Regions from separate parts of the Hydrogenophaga sp. ZJX-1 genome, predicted to be linked through region 1. Evidence: predicted binding sites of a transcription regulator. Region 1 holds the regulator's gene; the other holds the start of a gene.
The links. Region 1 encodes FliA, which starts transcription of late flagellar genes. Its sites were predicted from a motif close to CTAAAGTTTNNNNNNNNNNNGCCGNTA; they were not measured.

Region 1 (7,330 bases):
AGCGCCACCAACCGCGCCAGACGCCACTCGAACTGGCGCAGCAGGCGGCGGCCGACCTCGGCCGACTGCTCTACTTCCCCAGTGCGCCAGAGATCGAATGCCTCTCCGCGTTCGAGTTCGACTTCAACCTGGGGACCGACCTGCTGCTGCCCACGGCCAACCTGCAGGCCGGTGTCCACGAGTACCGCAGGGAGGGCTTCGCCCTCATGACCCAGGAACTCAAGGCGATGCGCATCAGCTACCCCATGGAGATGCGGCAAATGGACATCTCGCTGGCCACCACGCTGCTGTCGGCGCAGCGGTTCGGCTACAGCCTCGCACCGTCCGAAGCCAGCTTCCGGAGCACCAGCATTCCGACGCTGATCGCGAACCGCGACCAGCACGCCCTCGTCCAGACGCTGGCCACCGCCACCTTCGACGGCTACTACCGACTGCACCTGCCCATGAGCGCCGCCTTCGACCAGAGCCTGCTGCTGGGGCAGACCCACGAGTGGCTGCAGCTCGACAGCATCCAGAAGGTGCCACTGGACGACAAGGAACCGGGCGAAGACCTGGCGCTGGGCGAGGCGGTGTTTCTCGACGGCCTGGAACAGGTCGAAGGCACGCTGGTCAAGTTCAGCACCGGCGGCATGATGTATTTCCCGGCCTGCGGCTCGGAGGAACACGGCAAATTCATGATCCGCGTGGTGTTCCGCCCGGTGCTGGTACGCGACGGTTCAAACATCGAGCCATCGCAAGGCACCCGCGGAGCAACTGCCCCTGCCCAGACATCCACCCCACGTCCCATTGAGGAGTCCGTATGAAGGTCGTTGCATTCCTGCCCGCCAAGGGCGCCAGCGCCCGGATCAACAACAAGAACACCAAGCTGCTCGATGGCAAACCCCTGTTCCTGCACACGCTGGAGAAGCTGGCGGCCTGCGACTTCATCGACGAGGTGTACCTCGACACCGAGTCCGAGGAGATCATCGACATGGCCAGCGAGGTGCATTGCAAGTTCATGCGCCGCGACCCGGCGCTCGCCTCCAACCAGACCGACGGCAACCGCCTGTTCATGAACGAGGTGGCCCATGTCGAAGCCGACGTCTATGTGCAGATCCTGGGCACCAGCCCGTTCATCGAGGTGGAGACCTTGCGCCGTGCGGTGGACATTGTTGCCACGCCCGGCGGCGCCCACGACTCGGCGGTGCTGGTCCGCAAGGACAAGCACTACCTCTGGGCCAACGGCCGCCCGGCCTACGATATCGAGCACATCCCCAACAGCGTGGACCTGCCCGACGTGATCGCCGAGACCATGGGCCTGTATGTCATCACGCGCGAAGCCGCGCTCAAGACCGGGCGGCGCGTCGGTGACCACCCGGCCATGATCGAGGCGTCGCCGCTGGAAGCCTTTGATGTGAACTGGCCCGAAGACTTCGAGATGGCGAATCTGATTGCCGCGGGCATGCGCGAGAAAGACCGCCACCTGCTCGCCAACATCAAGAACCACCTCAACAGCTGCCTGCTGTCCGACCTGCTGGACGATCTGGGCTACACCAACCAGATCGTCCGGGGACTGGCGCCCAACATCGCCAGCGCCAAGTTCCTCGGTCGGGCCAAGACGCTGAAGCTGCGCCTGCTCGAAGAGGGAGAGGATTTCCGGGGCATCTACAGCGCACTGCATTCCTACAAGGAGATCGTGCCCAACGACATCATCGTGGTGGAAAACGAGGCGGCGGACTACGCCTACTTCGGCGAGCTGAACGCCAACCTGGCGATCCGCTCGGGCGCATCGGCGGTGGTGGTGGGCGGCAAGACGCGCGACTCCGTGGAGGTGCAACGCATCGGCCTGCCGGTGTTCGCGGCGGGCTACTCCTGCCAGGACGTCCGCAAGCGCGCCACCGTGGCCCACATGAACAAGAAGATCCAGCTCTATGGCGTGAGCATCAGCCCGGGCGACCTGGTGTTTGGCGACGCCGAGGGCGTGGTGGTCATCCCCAGCCAGATCGAGAAACAGGTTCTGGACGAGGTGTACCGCCGCATTTCGAACGAAAAAAAGATCCTGGTCGACATTTCCCTGGGCGTGGGCGTCGACTCCCTGGTCAGCGACTACGGCTTCTTCTGAAGCGCCGCGCGCGCCTTCTTCACCATGAACGCACCGATCGAATCCTGCCACCTGCTGCCCGCGGCGGAAGCGCCACCGGCCGTGCCGGCCCGCGGCATCGTGCTGGCACTGAATTTCGTGCCGGAAGACGTGGAGCCGGGCATCCATGCGTTCTGGCACAGCGCGTCAAGCGCGCTCCAAGCGCAAGGGCACTCCCTGGTCATCGCCAGCACCACACCCATGGCCCCAGCGCTCAACAGCCTGCCGGTCCCCTACCTCCTGACCGATTTCCCGGCCCAGTACCCGTCCAGCATCGATCTGTCGTCGGCACCGCTTCCGTGCCCGTTGTTCGAGCGCAAGGTGCAGGATTGGTACGGCTGCGACCAGACGCTGGCCCGCGCCAGCATCCAGATTGCCTCGGCATTCCTCCATCAACTCATCACGGCCCTGGGTCCGGTCGCGGTGATCGCCTGGCAATCGACCCATCCGTTGAGCCAACTGATGCTGGAGGTGGCACGCCGCCACAGCCTGCCCACCTGGTCGGCCGAACGCGGCTGGATGCCCCACACACTGATGTTCGACGTGGCGGACAACCACCACCTCTCCGAAGTGGGACGCAGCCTGGTGGCCCAAAGCCTGATCAACAGCTACGCGCCGAGTCCTGGCGAACTGGACCACATGAGGCAGCGGCTGATGAGCGACAAGAACGGTCGATACGCCGCAGCGCCAGTGCAAAGTGGCGCGGAACTGCGCCAGCGCCTGGGCATCGCAGCGGATGCCAAGGTGTTTGCGCTGTTCACGCACAGCGAGCCCTTCCTGTTTGCGGGCGACGGCACCCTGGCCGAGCTCCACGGCCTGAGCCGCAGCAACTACCTCCACATCTTTGAGGAGATCAAGCGCTATTGCACGGAAGGTGGCCACTACCTGCTCGTTCAGGAACACCCCTTCAACCGGGGCCAAGCCCACGAGCTGCGCATCCATGGCGAGCCCGGTGTCATCTCGTTGCGCGAAAACGTGCACACATTGCTCGATGCCGCCGACCACTTCATCTTCACCCTGAGCACGGTGCAAGCCTACGCGGTGGCCTACAAAAAGAGCTTCGGACTGCTGGCCAGGAGCTTCTTGCATGTGGACGGTGGCCCGTACTACCACGGAGACTGCGCGGACATCCGCACGTTCATGAACCAGCTGGTGGACGGTGCCGACTGGCCGTCTCGGCAAGCGACCATCGAACAGCGCATGGCGTTCTATCTGAAACACTTTCTTCTGGATATCGCGCCCACCCAGGTCAGCGCCAGCGCACACCGTCTCGCCGCTCTGCTCAGGAACTTTGAGCGGCCCCTGCGTGCCGACCTCGATGAGGCCATCAACGAATTTCTTCTGGCCTGGGCACCATAAAACCCGTGATCCCGCCTTTGGCGCAGCCGCCTGGTGACCGCAGACACCCGCACTCGCCAACCGCCCCCGAAACCACCTTCACACACCAAAACAGCCATGGATACGCACACCCGGCAAGAGTCCCCAGCCATCAGAGGCCTGTCCAAGAGCCAGGTGTGGGACTACGAAAACGCGTTCTATTGGTTCAGCCATCCCGCGCGAATGAACAAGATGCTGGCCCACTACGAGCTGTACAAAAGCATCATCGACCTGCCGGGCGACATCTTCGAGCTGGGCGTATACAAAGCCGCCTCATTGGTTCGACTCGCCACATTCAGGAACCTGCTCGAGAACGACCACTCCAGGAAAATTGTCGGGTTCGATGCCTTCGGGAAATTTCCTGTCAACCACATCACCCAGAAAGTGGATCTGGATTTCATTGAAGACTTTGAAAAAGCGGGCGGCGAAGGACTCTCACGCCAGGAAGTGGAACACATCTTCAAGGAAAAGAACTTCCAGAATTTCATTCTGAACGAGGGCAACGTCTTTGATACCGTCCCGGAATTCCTGGAAAGGTATCCGGCGACGCGAATCGCCTTTCTGCATCTGGACATGGACGTCAAAGAGCCCACTTCCTTCGCTCTGGAACTTCTCTATGAACGCGTCGTGCCGGGTGGCCTGATTGTCCTGGACGACTACAACGCGGTGGCCGGCGCCACAGATGCCGTCGATGATTTCTTGAAGAATCACCGCCTGAAGCTTGAGAAATACAGCCATTACTGTGTTCCCTCGTTCATTCGCAAACCGGTGGACACCGACTGAAGTACCGGCGCAGCGAACAGCCCAGGCAACTCACGACCTTCCTCGACGGACTCAGACAGGCATCGAAGGCCGACGCACCTTGACCCGGACTTCTGCAACGCGGCCAGCGCCTGAGAAAGGGGTTGTAGAAGAGCGTGCCGGACAGCACCTGCCCCTGTCCACGGCCGCCCCTCTCGAGCCGGCCTCCACCCCCTGGCTCAACATTCAGCCGGCATGGTGGCTCAAATGGGCGTCGGCGCCCACAGTTGACAGACCCTAGTGCTCCCGCAACTTGGCCCGCAGGCGCGCGATGGACTGGCTGTGCAGCTGGCAGATGCGCGATTCGGTCACGCCGAGCACGGCCGCGATTTCCTTCAGGTTCATGTCGTGCTCGTAGTACATGCTCATGATCTGCTGTTCGCGGTCGGGCAGCACCTTGATCGCGGCCACCAGGGCCACGCGCATGCGGTGGTCCTGCAGCACGGCCGAGGGCTCGGCATCGGTTTCGCCCATGTGGCGGTCGAGGAAGCTGTCTTCGTCGTCACCGTGGCCACTGATGTCTTCCAGGTACACCAGCTGCGTGCCCCGAACCTTGGCCAGCAGCGACTGGTAATCCACCAGGGTCATGCCCAGCTCTTTGGCGATCTCGGATTCCAGCGGTGCGCGGTGCAGCTTCTGCTGCAGGCGGTGCACCGCGCCTTCGATGTCCTTCTGGCTCTTGCGCGAGCCGCGCGACATCCAGTCGCCCTCGCGCAGTTCGTCGATCATGGCGCCGCGGATGCGCTGGCTGGCAAAGGTCTCGAACTGCACGCCCTGCGCGGGCTCGAAGCGGGCGATGGCTTCGGTCAGGCCGATCATGCCGACCTGGATCAGGTCGTCGATCTCCACGCTGGGCGGCAGCTTGGCGATCATGTGGTGTGCCAGCCGGCGCACCAGCGGGCTGTATTTGCGCAACTGGTCGTCCCGGTTGAGGGTGCCTTTGGCGGTGTACATCGTCGTCAACTCCAGGGTGTGTGGGCGGCCAGCTGGCGGGCGCCCGGGGCAGTGTGGCGCTGACCGCGCTGCCCTTCGTGGGTGTGCAGGTGTTCGGTGACGGGCATGACCTGGGCGCTCGCTTGCACGCGCGTGGCCCAGTTCTCCAGTGGCCAGGTGTCGACCGCATAGCCGAGGTGGCGCCGGGCGCAATCGGTCACTGCCTGCACCACCTGCTGCAGCGGGGCCTGCGCGGGCTCCAGATCGTGGTCCAGCGGCGCGAGCACCGGCGACAGCCCGGCACCGTGCAGCAGCTTGAGCGAGCCGTAGGCGTCGATGCTGGCCTGCGCCAGCGGCAGCACGGGCACCAGCGCGCGCGCCTGCGACCCTTTGAGCAGCGAAGCCAGGTGCATGGCGGGTGCGTACAGCAGCACCAGGGTACCCGGGGAAAAAGGCACCAGCAGGCGCGCCAGCGCCACCGGGGCACCCGCCGCACGGGCGGTCTGCTGCAGGGTCTGCAGGCCTTGCGCACCGGGCATGACCAGCCATTCCGCCCCTTCGGGTGCGCGGCCCAGACCGGCGATGGAAGGGTCCTGCAGCACGTGCAGCAAGCCGAGGTGGCCGCCATCGTTGCCGCGGCGCGGTGTCGATTCGCTGGCCGTGCCATCGACGATGACGGCCTGGTGTCCGAGGGCACCGAGGTGGGTGGCGAGCGTGCAGAGCAGCTCGTAGGCCCGTGCCGGCTGCGCCGTGCTGGCGACCGGCATCATGGCCGGGCCGTTGGGGGGTGTTTCGGAGCGCAGGCCGGCGGCCTGGTCCCAGCCAAATTCAAACATGGGACGCTCCCAGGTCGAGGCCGCGGGACGAGGCCTGCGAGTAATAGAAGCCCATGTCGGTGGAGACCGGGTCGTAGGCGGACTTGCCTTCGGTGCCCATGGACATGCGCACCATCGACGCGGCGTCGGGGTTCTGCCAGTCCTCGGGCACGCGCTGGCCGTTGGCCACGCCGCGCAAGACCACCTGGTGGCGGATCAGGGCATCGATGGCCGGGCCGAGCTTGACGGCTTCGTCCACCTTGGAGAGCACCACGCCGTGCAGCGTGCTGGACTTGAAGGCGGTGAGCACGTCGTCGAGCGTGTCGCCGTGCGAGCCGGCGTTGAGCACCAGGGTCTTCTTGACCTTGGGCACGTCGAGCACGTCGAGCATGTCCTGGATGCGCTGGTCGCGCTGGCCCAGGCCCGCGGTGTCGATGATCACCATGCGCTTGTTGGCCAGCAGGTTGAGCAGGTCCACCAGCGCCGCACGGTCGTGTGCGAGGTGGGCCACGACACCGAGCATGCGGCCGTAGGCGCGCAGCTGTTCGTAGCCCGAGACGCGGTAGGTGTCGAGCGTGATCATGCCCACGCTGCCGGCGCCGTATTGTTTGACGCACTGGGCGGCGAGCTTGGCGGCGGTGGTGGTCTTGCCGACACCGGTGGCACCGATCAGGGAGATCACGCCGCCTTCGTCGCACAGGCCGGCGCCAGGGGCGGCGGTCTTCAGGTTGCGGCTGAGCACGTCCATCAGCCAGCGCATGGCGTCGGGCGCGGCGCTGTCGGCGGGCACGCGTTCGAGCACGGCGCGCGACATGGCGGGCGAATAGCCGGCGCGGATGAGCTTGAGCATCAGCTGCGACTGGATCGGGTTCTGCTTGGACGAACCGAGCCAGGCCAGGGTGTTGAAGCGCTCCTCGATCATGTCCTTGAGCGCCGAGAGTTCCACAGCCACGCTCGGGCCGCCGTGTTCGGCCTGGCGCTGCGGCGGCAGCGAGTCTTCCCAGCTGGGCTGGACCACCGCGCGGGTGCGGATGGGAAGGGGCGATGCCTCGGCGCGGGGCGTGGCCGCGGCGCTGCCGTTGAAGCGCTGCACCGGCACCTGGATCTGAGAGGCCGTGCGCGGTTCGGCGGCCATGCGGCGCGGCTCGGAGGCCACGGCGGGTTGCTGGGCTTGCGGCGCCACCGGCTCGCCCGAGAGGGCGGCGCGGCGTTTGCGCAGCATGCGCTCGCGCACGTATTCCTGGAACGACAGCGTGCTCATGGACAGCGCTTCGGTGTCCTCTTC
Region 2 (7,330 bases), on a different contig from region 1:
GCCCGCCATCGAAGAACGCGCCCCCACCGACACCGCCTGGCTGTTCTACACCAGCGGCACCACCGGCCGCCCCAAGGGCGTGATGATCACGCACCGCAACCTCATGACCATGGGGCTCACCTACTTCAACGACGTGGACCCGGTCGATCAAGGCGACGCCATCGCCTACGCCGCGCCCATGTCGCACGGCGCCGGCATCTACGCCATCCCGCACCTCATGGCCGGCGCCCGCCACGTGGTGCCCGCCTCGGGCGGCTTCGACGCCGCCGAGCTGTTCGCGCTCGGCCGGCAGCTCGGCCCGCTCTCGCTGTTCGCCGCGCCGACCATCGTCAAACGCATCGTGGACGAGGCAGAAACGGCCGGCCTGTCGCCCGAACAGTGCGGCCAGAGTTTCAAGACCATCGTCTACGGCGGCGCGCCCATGTACGCGGCCGACATCCAGCGCGCCCTGCGGGTGATGGGCCCGCGCTTCGTGCAGATCTACGGCCAGGGCGAAAGTCCCATGGTCGGCAGCGCGCTCAGCCGCGCCCACCTGGCCGACGCCGGCCACCCGCGCCACGCCGAACGCCTCGCCTCCGTGGGCGTGGCGCAGACCCCCGTGCGCATCCGCGTCGCCGGGCCAGACGGCGAGCCGCTGCCGCCGGGCGAGGTGGGCGAGGTGCTGATCCAGGGCGACAGCGTCATGGCCGGCTACTGGCGCAACCCCGAAGCCACCGCCACCGCCATTCGCGACGGCTGGCTCTGGACCGGCGACATGGGCGCGCTCGACGCCGACGGCTTCCTGACCCTCAAGGACCGCAGCAAGGACCTCATCATCAGCGGCGGCAGCAACATCTACCCGCGCGAGGTGGAGGAGGTGCTGCTCACCGCCCCCGGCGTGGCCGAAGTGGCCGTGGTCGGCGCCCCCGACCCCGAGTGGGGCGAGATCGTGGTGGCCTTTGTGGTGCCGCTGGCAGGGGCGGCGCTGGATTCAAAAGCGCTCGACGCCTTCTGCCTCGACCAGATTGCGCGGTTCAAACGGCCCAAGCGCTATGAGATCGTGGACGCGCTGCCCAAGAACAACTACGGCAAGGTGTTGAAAACGGTGCTGCGCGAGCGGCTGTAGATTGGCAAGCGCGCGCGGGTCCCTTGATGAAGCTCAATCGTGCTGGCGTCTTGCGGTCTATAAGGAGGGCGGTGCGTGCGCCACATGCCGCGCCGGTGCCACCGATAGATACGCTGGCCTTGATTGAAAGACATCCGGCTTTTCAAACAGGAGGATCCACTGTGCAGACCAACGCAATCCCTCACTACGACATGTCGGTCAACACCACCGGCTGCTGCTTCAAGTTCAATCCCGACGGCTGGGATGCGCAGGAATTTCACTTTCGCGACAAACCGTTCGTGCGCGCCAAGACGCACAGCCTGATGCACATGCCCGTTGACATGGGCAGGGTGTTCTCGCGCGTGCAGAAGCACATGGAAGACGCGGGCGCTGTGGACGCGTCGAACACCATCGTGCTCTCGCGCGACACCTCCTCGTTCGCCGGAGAGCACTTGTTCGCGGTGTCGAAGGCGGTACCCGAAGAAGAGATGACCACGCTCTCGGGCGATTTCGTCACCAAGGTCTTTGAAGGCCCGTATCAAGAAGCCCGTCATTGGCACGAGGACATGGCTGAACTGGTTCGCGCCCGCGGTGTCGAGCCGAAATCGATCTGGTTTTTCTACACCACCTGCCCCAAATGCGCGAAGGCCTACGGGAAGAACTACGTGGTGGGTGTGGCCGAGGTTTGACTGATTGCTTTGCTGAGTACGGGGCAAAGGGCAAGACCTGACCTCGTTGCTAGTTAGTGCTAAGACCTCTCATTGCGGGTAATGAAAGTCGTGGCCTCGAAGACCAAGCTGCCCGCTCACATAATTTTGTAACTTAAACGTCTGGCCCTCCACTTAAATGAATTTTTTCACCAAGATAGTAAAGACCCCAACCAGTCACAGTTAACATTTGCGATAAGAATAACACATAGAAGCCAATGAATATCAAATCAAGAAACGAAACAAAAAATGGAGGCGTCATCGACTTCACTACAGGAGCCAAAGTGACGGCTATTGCTGAAAATAATGTCAGCAAAAAGCTGAGGGCAGTGAGATAGGCAAACATGGAGCTCAAGAACAGCCGCCTGCTTAACTCTAGTTCCTTTGTCAAAACCCCCTCAACAAGGAATTTCATTTTTGGAGGTTTCCCGGGCATTGCTTTAAGCATATCGCGCCCACCAAAAGTTGCAACGATTGCAAGTGCAGCTGTATAAAATCCAGGAAGATTTTGGATCAATCCTTGGATTTTTCCTACGAGGCCATTGATGCCCCACACATCAGCGTCATGGGGTGTGGGGAGTCCGAAATAAACCACTGCAATTGGAATGCACCAAATAAACCCGGAAAGAACTGCGAAGAAGCCAGGTATGTACCAGTTGATCCAAGTGAATATTGGATCTTCATGCTTTATTGATAGGTAGGAAAAAGGTCGAAGCAGTAGTTTTAGCATCGAATCTCCTTGGTTTCAGTGCGCTATATTAGATCGCGCATTTTTGAAACTATATCTTGGGATATTTCAGTTTGATGGTCGTAATGAGGATTGTCTAGGGCAATAGTTTCGGATCTGGTAAACGCTTTTTCTAATTGAGATGCATCAAAAGTCTTATCCCGAACCTCACCGCTTGAAGTTCCATTGTCCAAATATTCAACTCGGATTTTGCTGGCATCAAACTTTCGTTTCCCTTTTGCAACTTTTACAATTCTTTGTATTAAAGGGATGTCGACAGTAGCAGATCGTAGATCGATGTGCATGGCCATTCTATCAACATTGCATCGAACAGTGCTGTCGAAAGCTTGATTTCCTAGGTCAATAAGATTGAGTCCCACTATTTTTCCAGACTTTATGATGTCAACAAGCAAGCCGTTCGGCATTGCATTAAATGAAAACCGGTGGTTTACTTCATAAGTTCTTGCGCTGCTATCCTCATTTAGGAGATTTGTTACAAGGGGCAGCACTCTCATTTTTTGTATTGAAGGCAGAAATTTGGCAGCTTTGTAGCTTGTGTTAAATAGTGAGACGATTTTTGCTGGCGGTATGCTGGCTCCAGTTGTTAGAAGCATTTTTGCAGTAGTTAAATTTGGTGTCATCTTTATCAAAACATGAGATGACACTTCGACATCCTCATCGGCAGCTTTATTTCCGAGTCGTCTGGTTTTCGTGGTTCTTTTTCTATATGCAACGTCAGATCTTTCAGGGTCTGGTTTATTTAGCAGTAATACGATCTCATTTTTACTTCCGTCGAACGAAATGCGCGTAACTTCTATGGGTGTCTTTCCACATTTAATTTCGACGCCTTGCTTGATGGTTGGTAGTAGCTTCGAAAGCAATAGCTCCATCGATATCTGCGGTGCTACAGGTATTTCATTGTCCATGGGAAGCGTGTGTACATTTAGTTCAAAAAAGTGAACGGATCGACTATCAATTTTCATAAATTTCCTCTAAAGATATGCTCTCGGCTGGTGATGGATTTGGCTGAGTCTTGCTTTTGCTCTTCGATCAAGACTATTGACGATAATTTCCTTGTGCTCCGTCCTGTGTCATCGTCATAAACCGACTGAACGGGTCTTCCCTGTAATCCGCAAACGGCCCGCATTCCACAAACCCGAACCGCCGGTACATCGCCATCGCCGGTTCAAACGCCGGCGTGCTGCCGGTTTCCAGGCTCACCCGCGCATAGCCGCGCTGGCGCGCGAGGGCGAGCAGCTCGGTGAGGATGGCTTGGGCGGCCCCTTGCCGAAGGTGGCGCGCGCTGGTGCGCATGGATTTGAGTTCGCCGTGCCCGCCTTCCGTGGCGGTGGTGGGCGCCAGTTCCTTGATGGCGCCCATGGCGAGCAGTTCGCCTTCAGCGTCGCCGGGTGAACCAGAAGGCGCGCGGCGCCAGGCGGTCAGGAACGTGATCTCCGGCCGGCGCAGGCCGTCGAGGTCCAGCGCGAACACACACTCGGGCGGTGACTCGGCGCGCATGCCGGCGAGGTGCTCTTCCAGCAGGGCGATCACCTGCGGGTGCGTGAGTTCGCGGTCGGTGCGGATGTGGAACGGGCGCGGCCGGGCGTCGTTCATGTGGCTTCCCTCCCCGGGTGGCGTTTTTGTGAGTGGCCTGTGGCTCTGCGGCCATTGTGTACGGTTTGTTACCAGAGTGGCAAGCGACACGAACGGGGCGGGCGGCGGGACGGATCAAGTTGTCTGTGCAGGGGGCCGATAAACACCGAACACCTCTCAAGGATTCCGCATGGACATGGACGTTTCTCCCGCTTTGCTCATGGACCGCGTGCTTCAGACGCGCCAGGGCCAGACCACGCGGGAAGCGCAAATCCTCGTGATGAAAAAAGCCATGGACATGCAGGAGTCGGCGTCCGCGGCGCTGTTGAATGCCGTGGCGGGCGATCTGCCGCTGGCGAGTGGCGGAGCGGTGGGGACGCAGGTCAATACGCTGGTTTGAGGCCAGCGCCGCGGCTACGGTCGCCGCAACATGCGCGCCGCCAGCACGCTGGCCAGCAGCATGAGCGCGCTGCCTGTGAGCGCGGTGAACTGCAGCGCGTCGGTGAAGGCGGCGCGGGCCATGAGGGTCAGCGCTTGCGCCGCGTCGGCGGGCAGGCGTTCGGCGACCGCGAGGGCGCCGCCCAGGGTGGCCATGGCTTCCGGGGGCAGGCACTGGCCGCCGGCCTGCGTGAGTTGCTGGCGGTAGATCAGCGTGCCCGCGCTGCCAAACAGCGCGATGCCCAGCGCGCCGCAGAACTCCGAGCTGGTTTCGGCGATGGCCGAGGCGGCGCCCGCGCGTTCGGGCGGCGCCGAGGTGATGATCTGCTCGGTGCCGATGGCGAACACCGGCGCCATGCCCAGGCTGACCACGACCATGCCGGCCACCAGCACCCACAGCGCCCAGGGGCCGTCGGCCCACACCATCAGCAGCATGCCGGCCGCCGCTGCCGCGAGGCACCACACCATCACCGGCCCGGGCCCGAAGCGCCGCGCCAGCCAGGGCGCCAGCACCATGGAGCCGAACACGAAGCCGCCCGCCCACGGCACCGTGGCCCAGCCGGCCTGCAGCGGCGAGAGCGCCAGCACCATCTGCAGGTGCTGGGCGATGAAGATGTAGATGCCGAACATGGCCAGGCACGACAGCCCGTAGGCCATGATGGCGGTGCGGAAGGTGGGGATGGCGAACAGCCGCAGTTCGAGCAGAGGGTAGTCGATCCGCGACTGGCGCCGCACGAACACCACGCCGATGGCCAGCCCCGCGAGCAGCAGCGCCAGCCGCTCCCCGCTCGGTCCGTGTTCGGCCATGGCCTTGACGGCGTAGATGAGGCTGAGCACGGCGGACAGCGACAGCAGCACGCTCGGCGCGTCGATGCGGCCGGCGTTCTCGTCGCGGTACTCGGGCAGCAGGCGCGGCCCGAGCACCAGCAGCAGGGCCATCACCGGCACGGCGGGCAGGAACACCGAGCCCCACCAGAAGTGCTCCAGCAACCAGCCGCCCACCAGCGGGCCGATGGCGCTGCCGACCGAGAACGCGGTGATCCACACGCCGATGGCGAACTGGCGCTGCGTCTCGTCGTGAAACATGTTGCGGATCAGCGAGAGCGTGGACGGCGCCAGCGTCGCGCCGGCAATGCCCAGCAGCGCGCGCAGCACGATCAGCTCGGTGGGCGTGCGCGCGAACGCGGCCAGCACGGAGGCCACGGCGAAGAAGGCCGCGCCGATCAGCAGCAGGCGGCGGCGCCCGATGCGGTCGCCCAGCGTGCCCATGGTGATCAGGAAGCCGGCGACGAAAAAGCCGTAGATGTCGATGATCCACAACAACTGCGAGGCACTGGGCACCAGCGCCCGGCTGAGCGCGGGCACGGCCAGGTTGAGCACCGTGAGGTCCATGGCATAGACCAGGCAGGGCAGGGCGATCATGGCCAGACCCCACCACTCGCGGCGGGTGGCCTTGGCGGGCGGAGCGGTCGAGGCGTCAGGCAGGGTGGGTGGGGAATGGCTCATGGGATCGGCGGCCTCAGCCACTGGCCTGGTCTGGCCAGGGCGGCGGCAGCTGGCCTGTGCGAATGATAGGGACGGCGGGCGGCTGGCGCCCTGGCGCCCTGGCGCCCTGGCGCCCTGGCGCTCAGAGGCTTTTGCCGTCGAAATGGTGCACAGGGATGGCCGCGAGGTCGATGCCGTCGATGCAGCGCAGGTTGATCGCCGCCATGGCGTTGCCCTTGGGGTCGGTGCCTTCGCCGTAGGGGTGTATGCCGCAGACCGGGCAGAAGCGGTGGCGGATCACGTGTTTGTTGAACAGGTAGGTCGAGGCCGCGTCCTCGGGCGTCTTCAGGACCAGGCTGGCGCGCGGCACGAACCAGAGCAGCGAGCCCTTGCGCGAGCAGATGGAGCAGTTGCAGGCGAGCGCGCTGTCGATTTCGCCCTGGACTTCAAATGCGATGCGGCCACAGTGGCAGCTGCCGGTGTGGGTGGATGCGGTGGTGGTCATGGTGGCGGGTGTGGTTGGTTCGGGGACGGTCCTCAAACCACACGACGATCACCATAGCCCGTTTTCGACATCGGGGCCAGAGGTCCCATCCAAAGCCGACGCTGACGGCCGTTTAGACTAGCCACGCTTCCGCGATGCCCGGTGCGGTTCAGCCGCAGTGGGTGCCTACAAAGGAGCTCACCGAACCTCGGACTCTCTGGAAACCCTGCTCATGAAAAGAATCGTCCTCCACGTTGGGATGCACAAGACGGGATCAACCGCCATTCAGACCTCGCTGGCCGGCTACCGGGACGGTGTTTTCGAATACGCGCCGCTGCCGCCTGTGGTGAAGACGGAGCGCCAGCATGAAAACAACCACTCATTCCTGATCAACACCGCGTTTGACCAATACAACAAAAGAGTGGGCATGTTGCAGCGGGTCGGCGTGGTGGCCAACGACTTTGACCGGGTCCGGTTGCAATGCCGGGAGGCACTGGAAGCCTGCCTGAGGGCGAGTGAAGCCGAGGTACTGATTCTGTCGGCGGAAGCCATCACGGGTTTCGATCCGGATTCCACACGGGAACTGGGTGCACTGCTTCGCCAGTACGCCAGCGACATTCAGGTCTACGCCTATGTCAGGGATCCGTTTGACTATGTCAAGGCCATCACTCAAGAAGTGATCAAATTGGGCCATGCCGGCGATCACCTGCACCCTCTTTCATACCGGGACAACTTTGAACATCTCGAAGAAGTCTTTGGGGCGGAGTGCGTTTCCTATCGGCTGTACCGCCGTGAGAAGCTGCTGAATGGCG

Region 2: ACN5W5_RS10445 (YjfB family protein) is a predicted target of FliA. The motif match lies at 4,247-4,273, and genes of this name have one in related genera.

Annotation. Positions count from the first base shown of each region.
Region 1 is NZ_JBMBRA010000008.1:61,854-69,183, reverse strand. It holds gene ACN5W5_RS20320 (HAD family hydrolase) at 1-803, shown strand, start outside; gene ACN5W5_RS20315 (cytidylyltransferase domain-containing protein) at 800-2,101, shown strand; gene ACN5W5_RS20310 (hypothetical protein) at 2,126-3,478, shown strand; gene ACN5W5_RS20305 (TylF/MycF/NovP-related O-methyltransferase) at 3,575-4,279, shown strand; gene ACN5W5_RS20300 (RNA polymerase sigma factor FliA) at 4,535-5,251, opposite strand; gene ACN5W5_RS20295 (hypothetical protein) at 5,257-6,066, opposite strand; gene flhF (flagellar biosynthesis protein FlhF) at 6,059-7,330, opposite strand, start outside.
Region 2 is NZ_JBMBRA010000003.1:343,918-351,247, reverse strand. It holds gene ACN5W5_RS10470 (AMP-binding protein) at 1-1,105, shown strand, start outside; gene ACN5W5_RS10465 (hydrolase) at 1,132-1,773, shown strand; gene ACN5W5_RS10460 (hypothetical protein) at 1,907-2,521, opposite strand; gene ACN5W5_RS10455 (hypothetical protein) at 2,545-3,501, opposite strand; gene ACN5W5_RS10450 (GNAT family N-acetyltransferase) at 3,575-4,132, opposite strand; gene ACN5W5_RS10445 (YjfB family protein) at 4,308-4,511, shown strand; gene ACN5W5_RS10440 (MFS transporter) at 4,526-6,055, opposite strand; gene ACN5W5_RS10435 (GFA family protein) at 6,177-6,539, opposite strand; gene ACN5W5_RS10430 (hypothetical protein) at 6,751-7,330, shown strand, end outside.